Regions from separate parts of the Kocuria rosea genome, predicted to be linked through region 3. Evidence: riboswitches for the same ligand, from Rfam matches in the RefSeq annotation. Region 3 holds a riboswitch; each other region holds the start of a gene.
What was found. Region 3 has a riboswitch for cyclic di-AMP ahead of EQG70_RS08420 (C40 family peptidase). Riboswitches for the same ligand answer to the same signal wherever they lie in the genome.
Positions count from the first base shown of each region.

Region 1 (7,539 bases), 1.5 Mb from region 3:
TGGCGGTGGTAATGACCACGGCGAAGGCGACGATGCCGATCAGCGGGTTGGGGAAGCCGAACAGTTCCGACTGCCAGGTGCCCATGACCTGCCCGCAGGAGACCCAGGGGTTGATGTCGCAGCTGGTGACGTGGCCGGGGTCGCGGTAGAGGGCCAGGCGCTCGAGCACCAGGACACCGGAGGCGATCCAACCGATCACCCCGGTCACCAGCAGCAGGACCGCGAAGGGCCGGTACCGGGCGAAGCCGGGCAGGTGGGTCTCGGTGGCCGGGCCGGCGTCGGTGTGATGGGTGGTGCTGGTGGTGGGGTCAGCCATGGTGGGTGTCCTTGACGGTTCCGTTGTCGATGACAGGGGTGTCGGCCTGGGGTCTTCGGGCCAGGACGGCCAGGGCGGTGGCCAACAGGGGCAGGGCCCCGGCCAGGAGGATGGAGCTGGCCGCGGATTGCTGGTCCGCCAGCGGGGCGGGGCCCCAGTCCCTCCCCAGCCCGGAGAACCACTCCGGTTGGATCAGCGCTGGGGACAGGGCGGTGGCCCCCGCCCAGAGCCCCAGGGCGGTGGCTGTCCCGACCAGCGTCAGAGCTTGGGTGTGCACCGCAGCCCGGTCGCGTGGTGGGACCAGCACGGCGGCGGCGAAGATCAGGCCCAGGACCAGGGCGGTGGTATTCATCAGTTCGTGGCCGACGTGGGTGTGCAGGGCCAGGGCGAAGGCGGGGGTGTAGTAGAAGACACCGAGCCCGGCCAGGACCAGGACCGCGGCCGGGATCGGGTGGGCCATCAGCGCCCCGGTCCGGGAGGTGCGCCATGCGGTGGTGAGCTCGCGCGCCCCGGTGGAGCCGTCGGTGCGGGCCGGCACCAGGGCCGCGGCCAGAAGCCCGGGTCGTCCGGCGATCAGCAGCAACGGCACCGGGAAGGCCAGCAGCAGGTGGGCGGTGGTGTGGATGCTGAACAGGATCGGGGCGTAGACGGCCGGCAGCCCGCAGGTGACATAGACCAGCAGCACGAGTCCGGCCAGGAACGCCACCGTGCGCGCCACCGGCCACGGTGTCCTGGTGTAGCGCAGGCGTCGCGCCCCGGCCAGGTAGAGGCAGGCTGCGAGGATCGCCACGGCGATCCACAGCCAGTCCAGGCGCCACTGGGTGACCCACCCGGAGGCGCTCAGCGGTGGGGGCAGCAGGTAGCCGGTGAGGATCTCGGCGGCGGTGATGTCCGGTTCCCGTTCCAGGGGCACCGGGGTGGGGGTGCGCCCCAGGGCCACGCCCAGGGCCATCACCGCGCAGAGGATGAAGGCCTCCACGGTGATCAGCCGCCACACCCTGCCCCGGCTCGCAGGCCCGGCAGCAATGACCCGGCCGTTGAGGTACCCGAGCACCCCCAGGGCCACGGTGGCGATCGTCTTGGCGATCACCAGTGCCCCGTAGCCGGAGGCCAGCCCGTCCCACCCACCGATCCGGTAGACGGTGTTGATAACCCCGGAGACGGCCACCACGACGAAAGCCACCGCGGCCAGGGCGGAGAAACGCACCAGCACGCCGTGCGTGGCCTGCGGGGTGGTCAACAGCGGGACGAGCAGGGCGAGCACGATGATCCCGCCGGTCCAGATCCCGGCCCCGAGCAGGTGCAGGGCCAAAGCGTTGACGGCCCCGTTGTGGTCATCGACCCCGGCCACGTGCCCGAGCTGGGACAGCGGAATGACGGCGGCCAGGGCCACCACGGTGGTGGCGGTCACCGGCCCCGGGGAGCGGGCGAGCACGGCCAAGGTGGTGGTGAGCGCGGCCATCACCGCGGTCACCGCCCACGCCTGGCCGGGAATCAGGCGGGTCACGTAGTAGCCCAGCTGTCCGGTGAACTCGGTCGAGCCCGAGACGGGGGCACCGATGGTGTCGGCGTAGCTGAGCACGATGATCGCCACCGCGGCCAGCGTCCACACCGCCGCCGCCCCCGCGGCCACGTTCAGCACCCGGGCGAAGGCCGGGTGCTCGGCTCCGGGTGTTCTCGCGCCGTGGGCCGGGGTGGACCGGGGCACGACGGTGGTGGCGAAGACCAGCCCTGCCCAGGTGATGGACATGGCCAGATGGTGCACGGTCGTGGCCGCCGGCAGTCCCCAGCGCACCATCGCCCCGGGATCGAGCACCTCCCGGGCCGCGGTGGCCCCGGAGGAGCTCAGGGCCACCCACAGCACGGTGAGGGTCATCAGGCCGACAACGATGAGAGCAGCGGTGGCGACGCCCCGGCGCCGTCCAACCACTGCCAGGGCCGGCGCCGACGGGGCGGGCGGTGGTGTGGTGGTGGTGCGGGATGGACTGGTCATCGGGTCAGTCGGTGGCTGCGGTCTCGACAGCGGCCCGGAAGGCTTCCAGGGATTCGGGGTTGAGCACTTCTCCGTCGAGGTAGAACGTCGGGGTCCCGGCCACGCCCAGGGCTTCACCGTCAGCCACATCGAGCTTGATCCGCTCTTCGGTGGCCGGGTCGGCCACCGCGGCATCGAAGGCGGCCATGTCCAGGCCGAGGTCCTCGGCGAAGCCGCGGAAGAGTGCGCTCTGGTCCTCGGCCGATTCCCCCCATTCGGCCTGGGTCTCGAACATGCGCTGATACATGGCCTCGTACTGTCCCTGCTGGGCGGCGGCCTCCACGGCCACCGCGGCGTTGACGGAGTTGCGGTGACCCGGCAACGGGAAATAGCGGTGCACGAAGGTGACGGTGTCGCCGTACTCGGCCCGCAGGTCTTCGACGAAGGGGTAGGCGGCCCGGCAGGCCTCGCACTCGTAGTCCAGGAACTCCACCAGCACCGCCTGCTCATCCGGGGCCTTCGAGAGCACTCGGCTGTTCTCTCGCACCAGCTGCCCCACATCTTCGGGTACTTCAGGGGTGGAATTGGCACGGGCGATGAGGATCGGGATGGCCACGGCGGCCACGATGGCGACCAGGAGGATCCACACGAGGATCTTGGCCTTCGAGGGTTTCCGCTGGGGGGCGCTCGTACTGGCGGTAGTGCTCACAAGGGGTTTCCGTTCTGTCTCAGGCAGCAGGGCATACCGGGAGTGGAGGGGTTCTAGTGGCGGAGAGTCTCGTCCCCGCGGTGGGAGGCCGGTTCGATCTGGAAGGTGGAGTGCTCGATGGCCACGTCGAAGTCACGGGCCACACAGGCCTGCAGATCCGCCAGCACGACACCGGCGTGCTCGGCGCTCAGGCAGCCGTCGTGGACGGTGACGTGGGCCGAGAGCACCGGGGTGTCGGAGTCGATGCGTGAGGCGTGCAGGTCGTGCACCCCCACCACGTGGGGCAGGGACTCCAGGCGGGTGCGGACCTCATCCAGATCCAGACCCTTGGGAGTGGTTTCCATCAGGACCTCGATGGTGTCGCGCAGCAGAATCAGGGCCCGGGGCACGATCAGGGCGGCGATCAGCAGGGACACGATCGCATCCGCCTGGGTCCACCCAGTGGTGGCGATGACGATCGCGGAGACGATGACCGCCACCGAGCCCAGGGCGTCGTTGGCGACCTCCAGGAAGGCGGCCTTCATGTTCAGGTTCTCTCCCCGCCCCGAGGCCAGGATGATCAGCCCGATGATGTTGCCGACCAGCCCGATCACCCCGAACCACAGCATGGCCGAAGACTCGACCTCCGGGGGCTCCAGCAGCCGGCGGATACCTTCGACGGCAACGAACCCGCCCACGGCCAGCAGCACCGAGGCCTGGGCGGCCGCGGCGACGATCTCCGCCCGCTTGTACCCCCAGGTGCGTTTGTCCGTGGCCGGCTTCAGGGCCAGGGTCGCCGCGATCAGCGCGATCAGCAGCCCGGCGGAGTCGGTGAACATGTGCCCGGCATCGGCCAGCAGCGCCAGGCTGCCCGAGATCACCGCGCCGATGATCTCGGCGACCATGATCGTGGCGGTGATGGCGAAGACTACTGCCAGCTTTCCCCGCCGCCCGGTGGCACCGTGGGCGTGATCGTGCTCACCGCTCACGCCGGAACCTCTTGGGTGCTGGCCGCACCGGCGAGCTCCTCGGCGGCGCACTCCGGCGTGCCGCACTGGCACACCGCCTCGACGGTGAGAATCGTGCCCAGCAGGTCCTCCAGGGCGTGGGCCAGCTTCGGGTCCGAGAGCTCATAGCGCACATTGCGTCCGGCCGGCACGCCCACGACCAGCCCGCAGTCGCGCAGGCAGGCCAGGTGGTTGGACAGGATCTGCCGGCTCACCCCGATCTGGGCCGCCAGTTCCGAGGGCACCGCCGGGCCCTGCTGCAGCTGCAGCAGCACCGCGGCCCGGGTGGGATCGGCCAGTGCTTTGCCGAACCGGGACATCACCTCGACCGGGGACAAGATCCTCATGCCACAACCGTACAGCAGAATCTGTATCAAAGAGGGGCGGGGTCGAGCGAGGCTCGGGCAATGTCCAGCTTGTGTCCCTACGGTGTGGGCGGATGGGGGTGCCGTCCGCCACTGCGGCGCCCCCGTCCTCGAACCACCACGGCACCTCGTGCGGCCGTTGCCGCAATGCCCCTGCGGGGAGGGAAGGCGATTGTCTGCCTCCGGCAGGAGACGGGTGGAGCCCATGATCACTTTCTGCGCTGCTCCGCTGGGCAGCCCGCCCGTGCGCCGTTTCCCGACCGGGTGCAAGGCGGCCGGGCCGTGGCGACCGATCGACTCTGCGATCCAGGCACGAAGTACCCCAAATATGTCGCCGATGACGATCCTCTCGGAGCACTTCGCACCTGACGGAAGGCCTCCCGTCAACCGGCCACCACTGGTGGGGCGAAGCTCAGCGGTAGGTGTAGTACCCATCGAGGGGCATGGCGTTGACGGAGTGGACGAAGGTGCCCTGGGTCGGGTTCAGCGCAGAGACCATCTTGCCGCCACCGATGTAGATGCCGATGTGGTTGCCACCGTTCTGAGACACCAGGTCCCCGGGCTGCGGAGTGGAGGTCGGGGTGGCGGCTGCGATCTGCTGGAAACTGGTGCGGGGAATATCGATACCCTGCTGGGCGTAGACCCACCCGGTGAATCCAGAGCAGTCCCAGGCACCGAAGGAAGTGCCGCCCCAGACATAGCCGGTGCCCACACCCTGCATGGCCGTACCCACGATGCCGCCAGTGGCGGGGGCGATCTCGGTGATCGCGGTGGACTGCGGGCTCACGCTCGAAGCCGTCTGCGCCGCCACCGGGGCCGGGGTGACGTAGGAGCCCTGGCTCCCCAAAGAGGACGAAGCCGGGGCCCACGACGTGGCGGCCGGGGCAGCCGGGAGCTCCGCATAGGCCTGGGCCGGGGCCACGGATCCAAGGATTGCCACGCCAGCAGCAGCAGCGATGGTGGTGTTACGCGCCCGGCACGAGGGGGTCTCGGCGCGGTGACGAGCAGAAGTGTGCTTGAAGAATGCCATGGATGTACTCCTCCCTTTGCCTACGAGGTGAGCTGTCGGATGCGGGTGGGAGACACCCGGTCGCAGGGCGGGATGCTCTGGCGACTTAACCCCTAGGACCCGAATCATCGGGACCGCATGTGGTTCCCCCGCTTCTGCCAAGCAGTTTCTGTGTAATGAACCTCGGGCACCGGCAGAATTCGGCGATGTGCCCGAAGGCGCCGACAGGATCAGTGGCCGGCACGCATCGAAGAGTACAAGAAGATCACGAAACAATCACAATCCCATTCGGGAATGTATAGGAACTATAAAGAAAACAATCAAGATTTGATGAAGTTGTAAATTTTTCTCGACTTTTTCCTATTAATGTCCTGCAAATTATGGCGCCTCGTGGCGGGCGGCACATGCCTTTGTGGTGCGTGCGGACGGTACGGGGAGCCGTTGACCGCGCTGTGGCGGGGACGCGTGCCGCCCTAAAAGGCTCGGTGGCCGATGTCAGGGAAATTTCCACGGATGGCGGTACAAGAATCGTCCCCGAGCAGCTCCAGCTATGTGCGCTACGGTAATCGGCGTTTGAATACGTACGGCATTTGGGCCCGAGGAGACCGCATGGCTATTTATGATTACACCGCCGACCAGCTCCGAAGCACAGCCCACCCGACGGTCGTGCCGCGCTCCAAAGGCCGGATGGTGGTGCAGTGGTTGACCTCCACCGACCACAAGACGATCGGGTACATGTACCTGATCACCTCCTTCGCCTTCTTCTGCCTCGCCGGCGTCATGGCGCTGCTGATCCGCGCCGAGCTCTTCGCCCCGGGCATGCAGATCCTGGAGACCAAGGAGCAGTACAACCAGCTGTTCACCATGCACGGCACGCTGATGCTGCTGATGTTCGGCACCCCGCTGTTCGTCGGCTTCGCCAACGTCATCGTCCCCCTGCAGATCGGCGCCCCCGACGTCGCCTTCCCGCGGCTCAACGCCCTGGCGTTCTGGTTCTTCCTGTTCGGCTCGCTGATCGCGACCGCCGGCTTCCTCACCCCGCAGGGCGCGGCCTCCTTCGGCTGGTACGCCTACGCACCGCTGAGCAACGCTTCTTTCACCCCAGGCTCCGGTGGTGACCTGTGGGTGTTCGGCCTGATTTTGTCCGGTTTCGGCACGATCATGGGCGCGGTCAACTTCATCACCACGATCATCGCGATGCGCGCCCCCGGCATGACCGTGTGGCGGATGGGCCTGTTCACCTGGAACACGCTCATCACCTCGCTGCTCGTGATCATGGCGTTCCCGCCTTTCACCGCTGCACTGTTCGCCCTCGGCATGGACCGGACCCTGGGTGGGCACATCTTCGACCCGGCCAACGGCGGGGCGGTGCTGTGGCAGCACCTCTTCTGGTTCTTCGGCCACCCCGAGGTCTACATCCTGGCGCTGCCGTTCTTCGGCATCGTCTCCGAGATCATCCCGGTGTTCTCCCGCAAGCCGCTGTTCGGCTACAAGGGCCTCGTGTTCGCGACCATCACCATCGCCGCGCTGTCGGTGACCGTGTGGGCCCACCACATGTACGTGACCGGAGCCGTGTTCTTGAGCTTCTTCGCGTTCATGACCATGATGATCGCCGTACCCACCGGGGTGAAGTTCTTCAACTGGATCGGCACGATGTGGCAGGGCTCGATCACCTTCGAGACCCCCATGCTGTGGGTCCTGGGGTTCATGTTCACCTTCCTCTTCGGCGGCCTGACCGGGGTGATCCTCGCTGCCCCGCCGCTGGACTTCCACCTCAATGACTCCTACTTCGTGGTCGCCCACTTCCACTACGTCATCTTCGGCACCGTGGTGTTCGGCATGTTCGCCGGCTTCTACTTCTGGTGGCCCAAGTTCACCGGCAAGATGCTCAACGAGCGGATCGGCAAGATCCACTTCTGGCTGCTGTTCCTCGGCTTCCACATGACCTTCCTGATCCAGCACTGGCTCGGGGTCTCAGGGATGCCCCGGCGCTACGCGGACTACCTGCCGGAGGACAACTTCACCTGGATGAACCAGATCTCCACGGTCGGGGCGATGCTCCTCGGCGTCTCGATGATCCCGTGGTTCTGGAACGTCTACACCACCTGGCGCAACGGCACCAAGGTCGAGGTCGACGACCCCTGGGGCTTCGGCGGATCCCTGGAGTGGGCGACGTCCTGCC
Region 1 covers NZ_CP035103.1:358,986-366,524, reverse strand. The annotation lists gene EQG70_RS01625 (vitamin K epoxide reductase family protein) at 1-316, opposite strand, end outside; gene EQG70_RS01620 (bifunctional copper resistance protein CopD/cytochrome c oxidase assembly protein) at 309-2,192, opposite strand; gene EQG70_RS01615 (DsbA family protein) at 2,314-2,997, opposite strand; gene EQG70_RS01610 (cation diffusion facilitator family transporter) at 3,051-3,965, opposite strand; gene EQG70_RS01605 (ArsR/SmtB family transcription factor) at 3,962-4,330, opposite strand; gene EQG70_RS01600 (C40 family peptidase) at 4,761-5,378, opposite strand; cyclic di-AMP (ydaO/yuaA leader) riboswitch at 5,381-5,532, opposite strand; gene ctaD (aa3-type cytochrome oxidase subunit I) at 5,967-7,539, shown strand, end outside.
Region 1: linked by a shared signal. The riboswitch ahead of EQG70_RS01600 (C40 family peptidase) and the one ahead of EQG70_RS08420 (C40 family peptidase) in region 3 are both predicted to bind cyclic di-AMP.

Region 2 (7,539 bases), 1.5 Mb from region 3:
CGTCATCTGTCCTCCCGGTGTTGATCACTGTGACATGGACACTGTGCTGCAGGTCTCGGCGTCCCAGGGCGACCGCGTCTGAAGCCTCGGGAACGAAACGGGGTGCCTCTATCGTTTTCGTCAAGCGGCCAGGGCCACCGGTGACGGGTCTCGTGGCTCGGTGGGGTCTTGGTAGAGGTGCCGTCGCGCAGCATCGCGAAGAGTCGGTCCGTCGTCGGCGGGCCAGGGCGATGACGGCCTGGTTGTGGCGTTTGCCCTGGGCCCGTTTCCGGTCGTAGTACGCCCGTGAGGGCGGGTGGTTGAGCGAGGCGAAGGCCGAGAGGAACAGCGCCCGCTTCAATCTCTTGTTGCCGCCCTTGGCGGCGTGCTCGCCGCGGATCGAGGTCCCCGACCTTCGGGTGACGGGGGCGATCCCGGCGTAGGAAGCCAGGTGCCCGGCATCTCGGAAGTCCTTGCCGACGACCTCGGTGAGGATCCTCGCGGCGGTCCTGACCCCTACCCCGGGCATCGAGGTCAGGACCGCGGAAGAGGTGGGCCTCCACGAGGGCCTCGACCTGGGTAGCCACCGTGGCGCGCTGGTGGATCAAGGCGGCCAGCTGCCCGGCCAGGATCGGGACGACGGTGGCGGCGGCCTCGGTGCCGGCGACGACCACGCTCTGCTGCCCCAGGGCGTCGAAGATCTCCTCCGTGAGGGCCTCGGCCAGCCGGGGTGCGTGCTTCTTCAGTCGGGCCCGCATGGCCCCGCCCGGCCGCGGCCAGCTTGGCCGGGGTCGGGTAGCGGGTGAGCAGGTCGGCCACCGCCGGATGCGTCACCCGCGGCCCGAGGACCCGTTCCAGGGCGGGGTGGATCTGGGTGAGCATCCCGCGCAACCGATTGGAGGTGGCGGTGATCTGGGCGGCCAGGTCGTCGTCGAAGCCGGCCAGCACCGCGAGTTCGGCGATCTGGGCCTCGTCGACCCGGATGTCGCGCAGGGTATGGGGCATGGTCCGGGCGGCCTCAGCGATGATCAGGGCATCCCGCGCATCGGTCTTGGCCGTGCCTGGGTGCAGGTCCGCGATCCGGCGCATCGCCAGTCCGGGCAGATAGGCCACTTCAACCTGGTCGGTGGCTTCGGCGACGGCCACCGGCAGCGCCCCGATGGTGGCCGGCTGGTCTACGACCATCAGCACCGGCCCGTGCTCGGCGGCCAGCTCCTCGAGGATGGCCCGCAGCCGGGTCTCGTCGTTGGGCAGGGCCTTGTCGTAGACCGTCTTCCCGGTGCTCGTCACGGCCACGGCGTGGTGGTCGGACTTGCCGACGTCGAGGCCGACGAACACCGCCGGCAGTGGTTGCTCCGCCACGATCGAATCCCCTCTCCTGCACTGGCATCTGCGCGTGCTGGCCGGCCGGGAGGTGGTCACGCTCGGCATCCACGTTACGAAGGCCCTGAACCAGCGGGCCCTGCCTCTATTAGCGATCCGTGACCACCGGACCGGTCCTCGGTGACTACACCCCCCGGATCATGGATGACTGGGGGCAAACGATCATGCCGAGGACCGGCCGGTCAGCACTCCTCCATCCTGCTGGACGGACGAGATAGGAAGAAGGTAACGGGGGGCGGACTCGTCGTGGCCGGGCTCACCGGTGAACCGGTGGTCGCTTTTGTTAACGATCTCCTGCCCCAGGCCGATGAGATGGCTATCGAGCACGGAGAAGATCACGTGTCGCCCTTCCGCGAGTCCCGACACACGCAACTCGCCCGGGACCGGCCACCACCACCGTGCGGTTCACCTCGGTGGTCTGGGCTCTCTCGGTGACGGCGCGCATTGGTGAGGCAGGCCACCAGGCGAGGGGTCCACGCCCTGAGGCAAGACGAGGGGGAGCTGCCAAACCCACGGTTGAGCGGTGATCGTGCGGGGTGCTGCTGGCTGCGCGAAGGGCGCGCACCCATTGGGGTGCTGCGCCAAGGAGCACCGCGCTGGGCTGGCTGGAACACTTCAACCGGAAGAGCGGATGCAACAGTGGAACGGGTCGACGGGGACCATGAAGTCCCGGCGTCGGCCCGTTCCAGCCGGTGACGGCCCAGTGCGTAGTCCTGGGTCAGACCGCGAACCACTCCTCCAACCAACCCTGCATGAGCTCGATCTCCGTCTGTTGATCCTCGATCATCGTCTTCGCCATGGCTCGCAGCTCGGGGTCGGTGCCCATCTGCAGCTCCATCTCGGCCATCTCGAGGGCCATCTGGTGGTGGGCGATCATCTCCTCGAGGAAGGCCTTGTCGAAATCATCCCCGGACAGCTTCGCCAGCTCCTCGAGGCTCATGCCGTCCATGCCGTCCATGCCGTCCATCATGGCGCCCTGCATGTCGGCATTCATGCTCTGACCATGGCCGCCATGACCATGGCCGCCATGACCATGGCCATGGCCGTGGCCGTGGCCGTGGCCGTGGCCGTGGTGGTGGTGTCCCGGGGTGTTCTCGGCGGCCAGCCGCTGAGCCGCCGCTTCCAACTGCTGGATCTCCTCGGTCTGGGCCTCGATGATCTTCTCCGCCAGGTCACGGATCTCGGGACGCTCGGACTTCTCCAGGGCCAGCTCGGCCATGTCGGTGGCACCCTGGTGGTGGGGGACCATCATCACGGCGAAATGGCGGTCGTGGCTCATGTGCCGCTCAGCACCCGTCTGTGCGGAGGCGGAGGCAGGCTGGTGCGTCGGGGACGCGACCGCCGCGGTCGCCCCGGCACCGCTGAGGGCCAGCGCCAGGGCCGTCCCGGCGGCCAGGTGCTTGAACGTCGACGTCATGACGAACCTCTCCTTCGCAACAGCCCGTGCTGGGCCTGCATATCGTGGTGTTTGCTCTGCTCTGCTCTGCTCAGCCTCGGGTCGAGGCGGGCCGATCCGTCCACGGTAGCCCCGCCGTGGTTGCTTTCTCCGGGCTGGGAGGGCTGGGCGGTAGATCTTCACTGAACCTTCAAGAGCGGGCCCATCAGGGGGCCGAATCGGGGTGTTCCCCGGCGGTGGCCTGATGTAGGCATCTCAGGTTCTGACCGACCGATCCTGGATGCTGATCAGGTGGGGGCACACCCGCCGCCCGCCACGAGCGGCATTCGAGGCGGGCGGCGTCCTGTGTCAGCGGAAAGTGACGTAGCCGACCGTCGGCATGGCATTCACGCTGTGCACGAAGGTGCCCTGGGTGGGGTTCAGTGCGGAGATCATCTTGCCGCCACCGAGGTAGATGCCGATGTGGGCCCCGCCGTTCTGGACGACGAGGTCCCCGGGGCGCGGGTCGGTGGTCGGGGTGCCGGCCGCCCACTGCTGCTGGCTGGTACGGGGGATGTCGATGCCCTGCTGGGCGTAGACCCACTGGGTGAAACCGGAGCAGTCCCAGGCGCCGAAGTCCGTGCCGCCCCAGACGTAGCCGGTGCCGACACCCTGCATCGCGGTGCCGACAATGCCGCCGGCCGCAGCGGAGGTGGCGGAGATCTCGGAAATGTCCGAGGACTGGGGGGACAGACTCGAGGTGGCCGCCCCAGCGGCCGGAGCGGCCGGCAGGCTCGCCGTCTGCACAGTGACGGGGGCCTGGGAAGCGGCCGGGGCCGGGGAGGTCGCGGGGGCCGAGTATGCGGTGCCGGACGTGGCGGGGGCTTCGGCATAGGCCTGAGCCGGGGCGACGGAGCCGATCACCGCCGCGCCGACAGCGGCGGCCAGGGTCGTGGTGCGCACCAGGTGCGAGGGGGTCTGGGCGCGGTGGCGGGCAGAGCTACGCGTGAAGAAAGCCATGAATAGGGGTCCTCCTTTTGCCTACGAGGTGAGCTGTCGGGTTCGGGTGGGAGGCACCCGGCCGCCGAGCCTGTAGCTCCGGCGGCTTCACCCCAAGGTCCGGGTGCGGACCGGGTATGGTTCCCCCGCTTCTGCCAAGTCATTTCTGTGATGGGGACCCCGGCTGCCGGCAGAATTCGGCGAAGCACCCGGGGAAGCCGATGAGATCAGCCAACGGCACGCAGAGGACACTAGCGCTTAGATAACGAAAAGGTCACATTCCCTGTAGCGCCGGGAAAGGCTTGCGCCTCCTCGCGCGATCGCCGGCAAACCGGCCGGTAGCCCACCACACCTGGGGCACATTCGATCCGGCGGGGTGGCGCCGCTAGCTGTCGTTCCTTCCGGTGCCACCACTCATCGGGACCGCTCGGGGGAGGCTCTGACCTGCGGCATCGCGCCGATGGGCGCGGTGGGAGCTCGGATCCGCTGCCCTTACTACCCGTGGAATTCTTCGGCCTGCGCCGGGTGCGGGGGGAGGTGAGCCCCCGGGGGAGCTTCAGCGTCCCTCAAGGGTGTTCTCGGATTCTTTTACGAAACCGCCCAGCATTGCTTGGGGGAGTGAGCTGTTTCCTTCATGAAATCTTCATATCCAAGGGTGTCGAACAGGTGAGAAGACCTGCTTTCTTCACGAGATCTTCAAATTCCTCCGGGTCCATGTATTGGACCGGTAGATCAATGGCCCGGGCGAGGGGAGTAATTGAGCGGGCCCTTCGCTGTCGTTGGTGAGGCCAGAGTCGTCAGCGGCGGAGCCACTGGGCTGCCGGCTGCCACGTGGCTGGGCCGATCAGTATTCCGGGCCGATTGGGGACGCCGGGCGGTGCCGTCACCGCTGCCTCGATCGTGGGCACGGGCTGTTGATCCGCGATCCGCTCGCCCCGCAGGCGTTCCTCGACAAGGCCGGCACTGGGCGGGAGCAGTGCCGACCGTGGTGACCGTGCGGATCGGCATGGCGCAGGCCTTGCAGGGGGGTGGCCGCTTCCGGGCCGTTGGCGGCGGGGACGGCTGGACCTACTGCTCGGCGGGGTGGGCCGGCTCCTCGCCGGGTGCGGCCTCGACGTGCTCGGGGCCCGCGGCCACGTCGCGGACCGTGTGGCCGCCGAACTGGTTGCGCATCGCCGCGATCATCTTCATTGCCGGGGCCTGGTCCTGCCGGGAGGCGAACCGGGCGAAGAGGGCACTCGAGATGGCCGGCACCGGGACCGCGAGGTCCAGGGCGGCCTCTACCGTCCAGCGGCCCTCGCCGGAGTCCTCGGCGTAGCCGGCGAGCCGGTCCAGGTGCTCGTCCTCGTTCAGCGCGTTCACCGCCAGGTCCAGCAGCCAGGACTTGATCACCGACCCCTCGCGCCAGGAGTTGAACGTCTCCCGCACCGAGCGGACGTGACCGGCGGCCTCGAGCAGTTCCCAGCCCTCGGCGTAGGCCTGCATGATCGCGTACTCGATGCCGTTGTGGACCATCTTCGCGAAGTGGCCCGCACCGTGCTCGCCGGCGTGGACGAAGCCGAACTCGCCGGCGGGCTTGAGCGAGTCGAAGATCGGCTGCGCCTTGGCCACGGTGCCCTCGTCCCCGCCGACCATGAGGGCGTAGCCCTGGGTGATCCCCCACACGCCGCCGGAGACCCCGCAGTCCAGGTACTCGATGCCCCGGCTCGCCAGTCTCCGGGCGCGGGGGGCGTCGTGGACCCACCGGGAGTTGCCGCCGTCGATGATCACGTCCCCCGTCCCGAGCAGCCCGGACAGCTCGTCGATCACCGGGTCCACCACCGTGTCCGGCACCATGACCCACACGACCCGGGGCGGGCTGCCGATCTGCTCCACCATGGCGGTGAGGCTCTCGGTGTCGGAGAGCTCCGGGTCGGTGTCGTAGCCGACGACGGTGTGGCCGGCCTCGCGCAACCGCTCACCCATGTTGCCGCCCATCTTGCCCAGTCCTACCAGTCCCACCTGCATGGTGTACTCCCTTCTCGGTCCTCCGCCGCTCAGACGGAGATCAGCTGGCCGGGTCACCCCACGGAGGAAAACCGCACAGACACAGCCCTCTTGTATCTAGCCAACAGGGACAGTTTCCTCCCCTCCATCTCCAGGTGTCCGCCACGTTCGCACGCTCCCGTCTGGGGCTGCCACCCGACGTGCGGAACCGGTGCCGGACGGGCCCAGCCGCACGGATGCGTCCACGCGCGTAGCGCTGCTCCATGCCGACAAGCTCACTAGCCCGCCGCGCCAGGGAGGGCCCCACGGTTCCAGGACCTCCTTCTTGAAGGTTCCGTGAAGATTCCCGCTCATCGCCCTGACATGGAGTTGATCACCGTTTAGATACAGCGCTGATAAGGCTACTGTCGGAAACATGGTGGATCGCAAGATCCGTCGGCACCAGATCGATATACCGCACGAACCGCAGTATGAGAGAAGGAGCAGAACCATGACCCATCACGTGAGCTCGATGCTGGAGACCTACCCGAAGGACCTGGGGGACATCGACCAGCAGAAGCTGGTGGAGTGCATCGAGGCCTGTTTCGAGTGCGCCCAGACCTGTACCGCCTGCGCGGATGCCTGCCTGGCCGAGGACATGGTCGCGCAACTGAGCACCTGCATCCGCAAGAACCTGGACTGCGCCGACATCTGCGCGACCACCGGCCGTGTGCTCTCCCGTCAGACCGGCAACAACGCCGAGGTCACCCGGGCCGTCCTGGAGGCATGCCGGGCCGCCTGCAAGGCCTGCGGCGACGAGTGCGCCCAGCACGCGGGTGAGCACGAGCACTGCCGCGTGTGCGCCGAGGCCTGCCGCCGTTGCGAGCAGGCTTGCGCGGACCTGATCTCCTCCCTGGGCTGAGACGGGCCGAGCACTGACCTGACGCAGGAAAGGTAAAGGACGAGCATGGAAGAACAGAGCGTGATCTCGGGCAAACGGCGCCTTCGGCGGCGTGTTCCTGCCGCGGCCGCGTCGGCCGTTCTGGCTCTCGGGGCGGTGACCGGCACAGGGGTGGCGACGGCGGCCCCGGCCTTCGCCGATGCCCCGGCCGGCAACGAGCAAGCCGCCAGCTTCGAGGTGGAGTTCCTGAAGAACATGATCGACCACCACTACATGGCGGTCGTGATGGCTCAGGAGTGCGTGGACAAGGCCGTGCACCCGGAACTGGCCGCGATGTGCGAGGACATCATCACGGTCCAGAACCAGGAGATCGAGCAGATGCAGACCTGGCTGCAGGAGTGGTACGGAATCACCTATGAGCCACAGCTGTCCACCGGTGACATGGCTTCGATGCAACGGCTGGACCAGTTCACCGGGGCCGAGTACGAGATCCGGTTCATGCAGTCGATGATCCGCCACCACTGGGCGGCGATCCGGGAGGCCGAGACCTGCCTGGACCGCGCCGAGCACCAGGACCTGCTGCAGCTGTGCCAGAACATCAAAACGGTCCAGCTGAGCGAGATCGCACAGATGCAGATCTGGCTCGAGGAGTGGTACGACCGCCAAGGCGGCCGCCCCGCCGCCACCGCCTGATCGACCCGCTGACCGGCCGATGTCCAGCTACACCATCCGCCGGTAAAAGACGGGGCCTGCCCCTGCACGAACGAGCTGCACGGGGGCAGATTCCGTCTTCCCCCCATACCACCCACTACTGCCTGGCGTTTGCTTCACCGCGGTGCACGCATGGGCCCGGTGTCAGACCGCCCGGCATCCGCCGAGCCGGTATCGAGGGACCGGCTCATCGCCCGAGAGGGAATCTGCCATGCACCACATTCCA
Region 2 covers NZ_CP035103.1:274,600-282,138, forward strand. The annotation lists gene EQG70_RS01240 (response regulator transcription factor) at 1-6, opposite strand, end outside; partial or broken gene EQG70_RS01245 (IS110 family RNA-guided transposase) at 177-1,341, opposite strand; gene EQG70_RS18045 (hypothetical protein) at 1,525-1,701, opposite strand; gene EQG70_RS01250 (DUF305 domain-containing protein) at 2,081-2,779, opposite strand; gene EQG70_RS01255 (C40 family peptidase) at 3,107-3,757, opposite strand; cyclic di-AMP (ydaO/yuaA leader) riboswitch at 3,764-3,932, opposite strand; gene gnd (phosphogluconate dehydrogenase (NAD(+)-dependent, decarboxylating)) at 4,805-5,743, opposite strand; gene EQG70_RS01265 (four-helix bundle copper-binding protein) at 6,213-6,623, shown strand; gene EQG70_RS01270 (DUF305 domain-containing protein) at 6,669-7,295, shown strand.
Region 2: linked by a shared signal. The riboswitch ahead of EQG70_RS01255 (C40 family peptidase) and the one ahead of EQG70_RS08420 (C40 family peptidase) in region 3 are both predicted to bind cyclic di-AMP.

Region 3 (7,539 bases):
CCCGCGGCCACCTCACCGGCCGCCGTGCTGAAAGCGGCCAGGGAGCCTCTGATCGTGCGGTAGAGGTAGTAGGTGAGCATCCCGGCGATGTAGAGCGCCGGCAGCCCGCCGATGGCCAGGGCGGTGAGGCTTACCGAGCGGAAGGCGTCCTCCAGGTGCACCAGCCCGGTGGCCTCGTCGGCGTGGCCTGCGTCGATGAGCTCGTGGTAGAACATGTTCGGCCCGATCAGCACCGCGGTCACAACCACGATGAGTAGACCCACGGCCAGCACCGCGGTCTGGGCCAGCATTAGCCGCACGGTCAGCGGCCCCCAGGCCCGGGTCCGGTTCGAGACCATGGTGCTCATCGGCCGGTGCCCATCCGGTAGCCGACCCCGCGGATGGTGTGGATGAACCTCGGGCCGGAAGCCGTATCACCGAGCTTCTTGCGGATCCGCCCGATGTGCACGTCCACCAGGTGCGCGTCCCCGGTCCAGGCGGTGTCCCAGACCATCTCCACCAGCTGCCGGCGCGAGAGCACCAGTTGCGGGTGGGCCGCCAGGGCGGCCAGCAGATCGAACTCGATCCGGGTCAACGCCACCGGCTCCCCGCCCAGGCGGACCTCCCGGGCGGCCTCGTCCACCACCAGGTCCCCGATCACCAGCACCCGACCCTGCCCCGCCGGCGCCGGGACGGGCCGGGTGCGCACCCGGCGCAGCATGGCCTGGACCCGGGCCACGAGCTCGCGCGGGCTGAACGGCTTGGTCACGTAGTCGTCGGCGCCCACCGACAGGCCCACGATCTTGTCGACCTCGTCGTCGCGGGCGGTGAGCATCAGCACGTGGCAGTCCGAGATGGCCCGCACCTGACGGCACACCTCGATCCCGTCGATCCCGGGCAGCCCCAGATCCAGCACGAGCACGTCCGGGGTGTACTCCCGCACCGCGGCGACCGCCTCCGTGCCGTCGTGGCGCATCACGACCTCGAGTCCGGCCTTGCGCAGATAGTCCGCGATCAGCTGCGCGAGATCGACCTCGTCGTCGACCACCAGCACACGTCCGGTGAGCGGATCCGTCATTTGTCCTCCCGATACTGATCGCTGTGACATGAAGACTGTGCTGCGAGCCCCAGCGTCCTAGGGCGACCGTGTCTGAGGCCTCGGGAACGAAACAGGGGGGGGTGGACTCGTCATGGCCGGGCTCACCGGTGAACCGGTGGTCGCTGTGACTAACGATCCCCTGCCCCAGGCAGATGAGATGGTTATCGGGCACGGAGAAGGTCGCGTGTCGCCCATCCACGAGCCCGGACAGACGCAACACGGCCGGGATCCGGCCACCCCACCACCGTGCGAGGGGACTCCGGTGGTCTCGGACATCTCGGACATCTCGGACATCTCGGACATCTCGGACATCTCGGACATCTCGGTGACGGTGCGCGCGCTGGAGAGCAGGACCCCAGGCGAGGGGGTCCGTGTCCTGAGGCAAGAGGGCGCGGCGCTGGCGAACCTACGGTTGGTCGGTGACCGTTTGGGGTGCTGCTGACTGTGCGAAGGGTGCGCGCCCATCGGGTGCCGGGTTGGTGATCACCGCACTGGACTGGCTGGAACGGGTCGACGGGGATCATGACATCCCGGTGGCGGCCCGTTCCAGTCGGTGACGGCCCAGCTCGTGGTCCTGGATCAGGCCGCGAACCACTCCTCCAACCAGCCCTGCATGAGCTCGATCTCCGCCTGCTGGTCCTCGATCATCTTCTCCGCCATGGCTCGCAGCTCGAGGTCGGTGCCCATCTGCAGCTCCATCTCGGCCATCTCGAGAGCCATCTGGTGGTGGGCGATCATCTGTTCGAGGAAGGCTTGGTCGAACTCGTCCCCGGACAGTTTCGCCAGCTCCTCGAGGCTCATGCCGTCCATGCCGTCCATCTCGTCCATCTCGTCCATCATGGCGCCCTGCATGTCGGCATTCATGCTCTGACCATGGCCGCCGTGTCCGTGGTGCCCGTGGCGGTGGCCGTGTCCGTGGTGGTGGTGCCCGGAGGTGTTCTCGGCAGTCAGCCGCTGGGCCGCTGCTTCCAGCTGCTGGATCTCCTCGGTCTGGGCCTCGATGATCTTCTCCGCCAAGTCACGGATCTCGGGACGCTCGGACTTCTGCAGGGCCAGCTCGGCCATGTCGGTGGCACCCTGGTGGTGGGGGACCATCATCACGGCGAAATGGCGGTCGTGGTTCATGTGCCGCTCAGCGCCCGTCTGTGCGGAGGCGGAGGCAGGCTGGTGCGTCGGGGAGGCGACCGCCGCGGTCGCCCCGGCACCGCTGAGGGCCAGCGCCAGGACCGTCCCAGCGGCCAGGTGCTTGAACGTCGACGTCATGACGAACCTCTCCTTCGCAGCAGCCCGTGCTGGGCCTGCACATCGTGGTGTTTGCTCTGCTCAGCCTCAGGTCGAGGCGGACCGATCCGTCCACGGTAGCCCCGCCGTGGTCGCTTTCTCCGGGCTGGGAGGGCTGGGCGTTAGATCTTCACCGAACCTTCAAGAGCGGGCCCATCAGGCGGCCAGATCGGTGTGTTCCCGGTCGGTGGATGGGTGCAGGCATGTCCGGGCCGACCGATTCTGGATGCTGATCAGGTGGGGGGCGCACCCGCCGCCCGCCACGAGCGGCATTCGTGGCGGGCGGCGTGTTGGCTCAGCGGAAAGTGACGTAGCCGACCGTCGGCATGGCATTCACGCTGTGCACGAAGGTGCCCTGGGTGGGGTTCAGCGCGGAGATCATCTTGCCGCCACCGAGGTAGATCCCGATGTGGGCCCCGCCGTTCTGGACGACGAGGTCGCCGGGCTGCGGGTCAGTGGTCGGGGTACCGGCCGCCCACTGCTGCTGGCTGGTGCGGGGGAGGTCGATGCCCTGCTGGGCGTAGACCCACTGGGTGAAACCGGAGCAGTCCCAGGCGCCGAAGTCCGTGCCGCCCCAGACGTAGCCGGTGCCCACACCCTGCATCGCGGTGCCGACAATGCCGCCGGCCGCAGCGGAGGTGGCGGAGATCTCGGAAATGTCCGAGGACTGGGGGGACAGACTCGAAGTGGCCGCCCCAGCGGCCGGCAGGCTCGCCGTCTGCACGGTGACGGGGGCCTGGGAAGCGGCCGGAGCCGGGGAGGTCGCGGGGGTCGAGTATGCGGTGCCGGACGTGGCGGGGGCTTCGGCATAGGCCTGAGCCGGGGCGACGGAGCCGATCACCGCCGCGCCGACAGCGGCGGCCAGGGTCGTGGTGCGCACCAGGTGCGAGGGGGTCTGGGCGCGGTGGCGGGCAGAGCTACGCGTGAAGAAAGTCATGAATGAGGGTCCTCCTTTTGCCTACGAGGTGAGCTGTCGGGTTCGGGTGGGAGGCACCCGGCCGCCGAGCCTGCAGCTCCGGCGGCTTCACCCCAAGGTCCGGGTGCGGACCGGGTATGGTTCCCCCGCTTCTGCCAAGTCATTTCTGTGATGGGGACCCCGGCTGCCGGCAGAATTCGGCGAAGCACCCGGGGAAGCCGATGAGATCAGCCAACGGCACGCAGAGGACACTAGCGCCTAGATAACGAAAAGGTCACATTCCCTGTGGTGCCGGGAAAAGGCTTGCACCGGCCTCGCGCGGTCGCCGGCAAACCGGCCGGTAGCTCACCATGCCTGGGGCACATTCGTTCCGGCGGGGTGGCGCCGCTAGCTGTCTTTCCTCCCGGTGCCCCCACTCATCGGGACCGCTCCGGGGAGGCTCTGACCTGCGGTATCGCGCCGATGGGCGCGGTGGGAGCTCGGATCCGCTGCCCCTTACTACCCGTGGAATTCTTCGGCCTGCGCCCGGTGCGGGGGGAGGTGAACCCCCGGGGGAGCTTCAGCGTCCCTCAAGGGTGTTCTCGGATTCTTTTACGAAACCGCCCAGTATTTTTTGGGGGAGTGAGCTGTTTTCTTCATGAAATCTTCATATCCAAGGGTGTCGACCAGGTGGGAAGAGTTGCTTTCTTCACGAGATCTTGAAATTCATCCGGGTCCATGTATCGGACCGGTAGATCAATGGCCCGGGGCGAGGGGAGTAATTAAGCGGGTCCTTCGCTGTCGTTGGTGAGGCCAGGGTGGTCAGCGGCGGAGCCACTGGGCTGCCGGCTGCCACGTGGCTGGGCCGATCAGTATTCCGGGGCCGATTGTGGACGCCGGGCGGTGCCGTCACCGCTGCCTCGATCGTGGTCACGGGCGGTTGATCCGCGATCCCCTCGCCCCGCAGGCGTTCCTCGACAAGGCCGGCACCGGGCGGGAGCAGTGCCGACCGTGGTGACCGTGCGGATCGGCATGGCGCAGGCCTTGCAGGGGGGTGAGGGTGGCCGCTTCCGGGCCGTTGGCGGCGGGGACGGTCGGACCTACTGCTCGGCGGGGTGGGCCGGCTCCTCGCCGGGTGCGGCCTCGACGTGCTCTGGGCCCGCGGCCACGTCGCGGACCGTGTGGCCTCCGAACTGGTTGCGCATCGCCGTGATCATCTTCATCGCCGGGGCCTGGTCCTGCCGGGAGGCGAACCGGGCGAAGAGGGCGCTGGAGATGGTCGGCACCGGGACCGCGAGGTCCAGGGCGGCCTCCACCGTCCAGCGGCCTTCGCCGGAGTCCTCGGCGTAGCCGGCGAGCCGGTCCAGGTGCTCGTCCTCGTTGAGCGCGTTCACCGCCAGGTCCAGCAGCCAGGACTTGATCACCGATCCCTCGCGCCAGGAGTTGAAGGTCTCCCGTACCGAGCGGACGTGACCGGCGGCCTCGAGCAGTTCCCAGCCCTCGGCGTAGGCCTGCATGATCGCGTATTCGATGCCGTTGTGGACCATCTTCGCGAAGTGGCCCGCACCGTGCTCGCCGGCGTGGACGAAGCCGAACTCGCCGGCGGGTTTGAGCGAGTCGAAGATCGGCTGCGCCTTGGCCACGGTGCCCTCGTCCCCGCCGACCATGAGGGCGTAGCCCTGGGTGATGCCCCACACGCCGCCGGAGACCCCGCAGTCCAGGTACTCGATGCCCCGGTCCGCCAGTCTCCGGGCGCGGGGGGCGTCGTGGATCCACCGGGAGTTGCCGCCGTCGATGATCACGTCCCCCGTCCCGAGCAGCCCGGCCAGCTCGTCGATCACGGTGTCCACGACCGTGTCCGGCACCATGACCCACACGACCCGGGGCGGGCTGCCGATCTGCTCCACCATGGCGGTGAGGCTCTCGGTGTCGGAGAGCTCCGGGTCGGTGTCGTAGCCGACGACGGTGTGGCCGGCCTCGCGCAACCGCTCACCCATGTTGCCGCCCATCTTGCCCAGTCCTACCAGTCCCACCTGCATGGTGTGCTCCCTTCTCGGTCCTCCGCCGCTCAGACGGAGATCAGCTGGCAGGGTCACCCCACGGAGGAAGACCGCACAGACACAGCCCTCTTGTATCTAGCCAACAGGGACAGTTTCCTCCCCTCCATCCCAGGGTGTCCGCCACGTTCTCACGCTGTCGTCTGGGGCTGCCACACGACGTGCGGAACCGGTGCCGGACGGGCCCAGCCGCACGGATGCGTCCACGCGCGTGGCGCTGCTCCATGCCGACAAGCTCAACTAGCCCGCCGCGCCAGGGAAGGCCCCACGGTTCCAGGACCTCCTTCTTGAAGGTTCCGTGAAGATTCCCGCTCATCGCCCTGACATGGAGTTGATCACCGTTTAGATACAGCGCTGATAAGGCTACTGTCGGAAACATGGTGGATCGCAGGATCCGTCGGCACCAGATCGATATACCGCACGAACCGCAGTATGAGAGAAGGAGCAGAACCATGACTCATCACGTGAGCTCGATGCTGGAGACCTACCCGAAGGACCTGGGGGACATCGACCAGCAAAAGTTGGCGGAGTGCATCGAGGCCTGTTTCGAGTGCGCCCAGACCTGTACCGCCTGCGCGGATGCCTGCCTGGCCGAGGACATGGTCGCGGAGCTGACCACGTGCATCCGTAAGAACCTGGACTGCGCCGACATCTGCGCGAGCACCGGCCGTGTGCTCTCCCGTCAGACCGGCAACAACGCCGAGGTCACCCGGGCCGTCCTGGAGGCATGCCGGGCCGCCTGCAAGGCCTGCGGCGACGAGTGCGCCCAGCACGCGGGTGAGCACGAGCACTGCCGCGTGTGCGCCGAGGCCTGCCGCCGCTGCGAGGCCGCCTGCGCGGACCTGATCTCCTCCCTGGGCTGAGACGGGCCGAGCACTGACCTGACGCAGGAAAGGTAAAGGACGAGCATGGAAGAACAGAGCGTGATCTCGGGCAAACGGCGCCTTCGGCGGCGTGTTCCTGCCGCGGCCGCGTCGGCCGTTCTGGCTCTCGGGGCGGTGACCGGCACAGGGGTGGCGACGGCGGCCCCGGCCTTCGCCGATGCCCCGGCCGGCAACGAGCAAGCCGCCAGCTTCGAGGTGGAGTTCCTGAAGAGCATGATCGACCACCACTACATGGCGGTCGTGATGGCTCAGGAGTGCGTGGACAAGGCCGTGCACCCGGAGCTGGCCGCGATGTGCGAGGACATCATCACGGTCCAGAACCAGGAGATCGAGCAGATGCAGACCTGGCTGCAGGAGTGGTACGGAATCACCTATGAGCCCCAGCTGTCCACCGGTGACATGGCTTCGATGCAACGGCTGGACCAGTTCACCGGGGCCGAGTATGAGATCCGGTTCATGCAGTCGATGATCCGCCACCACTGGGCGGCGGTCCGGGAGGCCGAGACCTGCCTGGACCGCGCCGAGCACCAGGACCTGCTGCAGCTGTGCCAGAACATCAAAACGGTCCAGCTGAGCGAGATCGCACAGATGCAGATCTGGCTCGAGGAGTGGTACGACCGCCAAGGCGGCCGCCCCGCCGCCACCGCCTGATCGACCCGCTGACCGGCCGATGGCCATCTACACCATCTGCCGGTAAAAGACGGGGCCTGCCCCTGCACGCACGAGCTGCACGGGGGAGGTTCCGTCTTCCCCCCATACCGCCCACTACTGCCTGGCGTTTGCTTCACCGCGGTGCACGAATGGTCCCGGTGTCGAACCGCCCGGCATCCGCCGAGCCGGTATCGAGGGACCGGCTCATCGCCCGAGAGGGAATCTGCCATGCACTACATTTCATTAGGCCGCCGTACCGCGGCCGCCGCCTCCGCGGCCGCGGTGGCCACTGCGTTGCTGGGCGGAGCCGCTGCGCCGGCATCCGCCCACTGGGAGGCCGCCCCGGTGTCCTCCCACAGTCAGACGGAGATGCTCCAGCCGGACCCGACTTCCCCGACCGCCTACGAGTTCGGTGAGACCCTGGCCGGGCTGGAGGGCGAGGAACTGGAGATCACGTTCCTGGCCGAGATCATTCCGCACCACCGGGCCGCGATCGAGATGGCCCAGCTGGAGCTCGAGCGCGGGACCAGCCCGGACATCCGCACCCACGCGGAGAACATCATCGCCAATCAGCAGCACCAGATTGACCAGTTCACCACCTGGTTGGAGGAGTGGTACGGGCTGACCCCTGAAGAGGCCATGGCCCAGGCCCCGGCAGAAGCCCAGGAGGAGATGAAGATCCTGGAGGAGGAG
Region 3 covers NZ_CP035103.1:1,811,079-1,818,617, forward strand. The annotation lists gene EQG70_RS08400 (sensor histidine kinase) at 1-338, opposite strand, end outside; gene EQG70_RS08405 (response regulator transcription factor) at 344-1,057, opposite strand; gene EQG70_RS08410 (hypothetical protein) at 1,170-1,520, shown strand; gene EQG70_RS08415 (DUF305 domain-containing protein) at 1,658-2,341, opposite strand; gene EQG70_RS08420 (C40 family peptidase) at 2,655-3,296, opposite strand; cyclic di-AMP (ydaO/yuaA leader) riboswitch at 3,303-3,471, opposite strand; gene gnd (phosphogluconate dehydrogenase (NAD(+)-dependent, decarboxylating)) at 4,355-5,293, opposite strand; gene EQG70_RS08430 (four-helix bundle copper-binding protein) at 5,764-6,174, shown strand; gene EQG70_RS08435 (DUF305 domain-containing protein) at 6,220-6,846, shown strand; gene EQG70_RS08440 (DUF305 domain-containing protein) at 7,192-7,539, shown strand, end outside.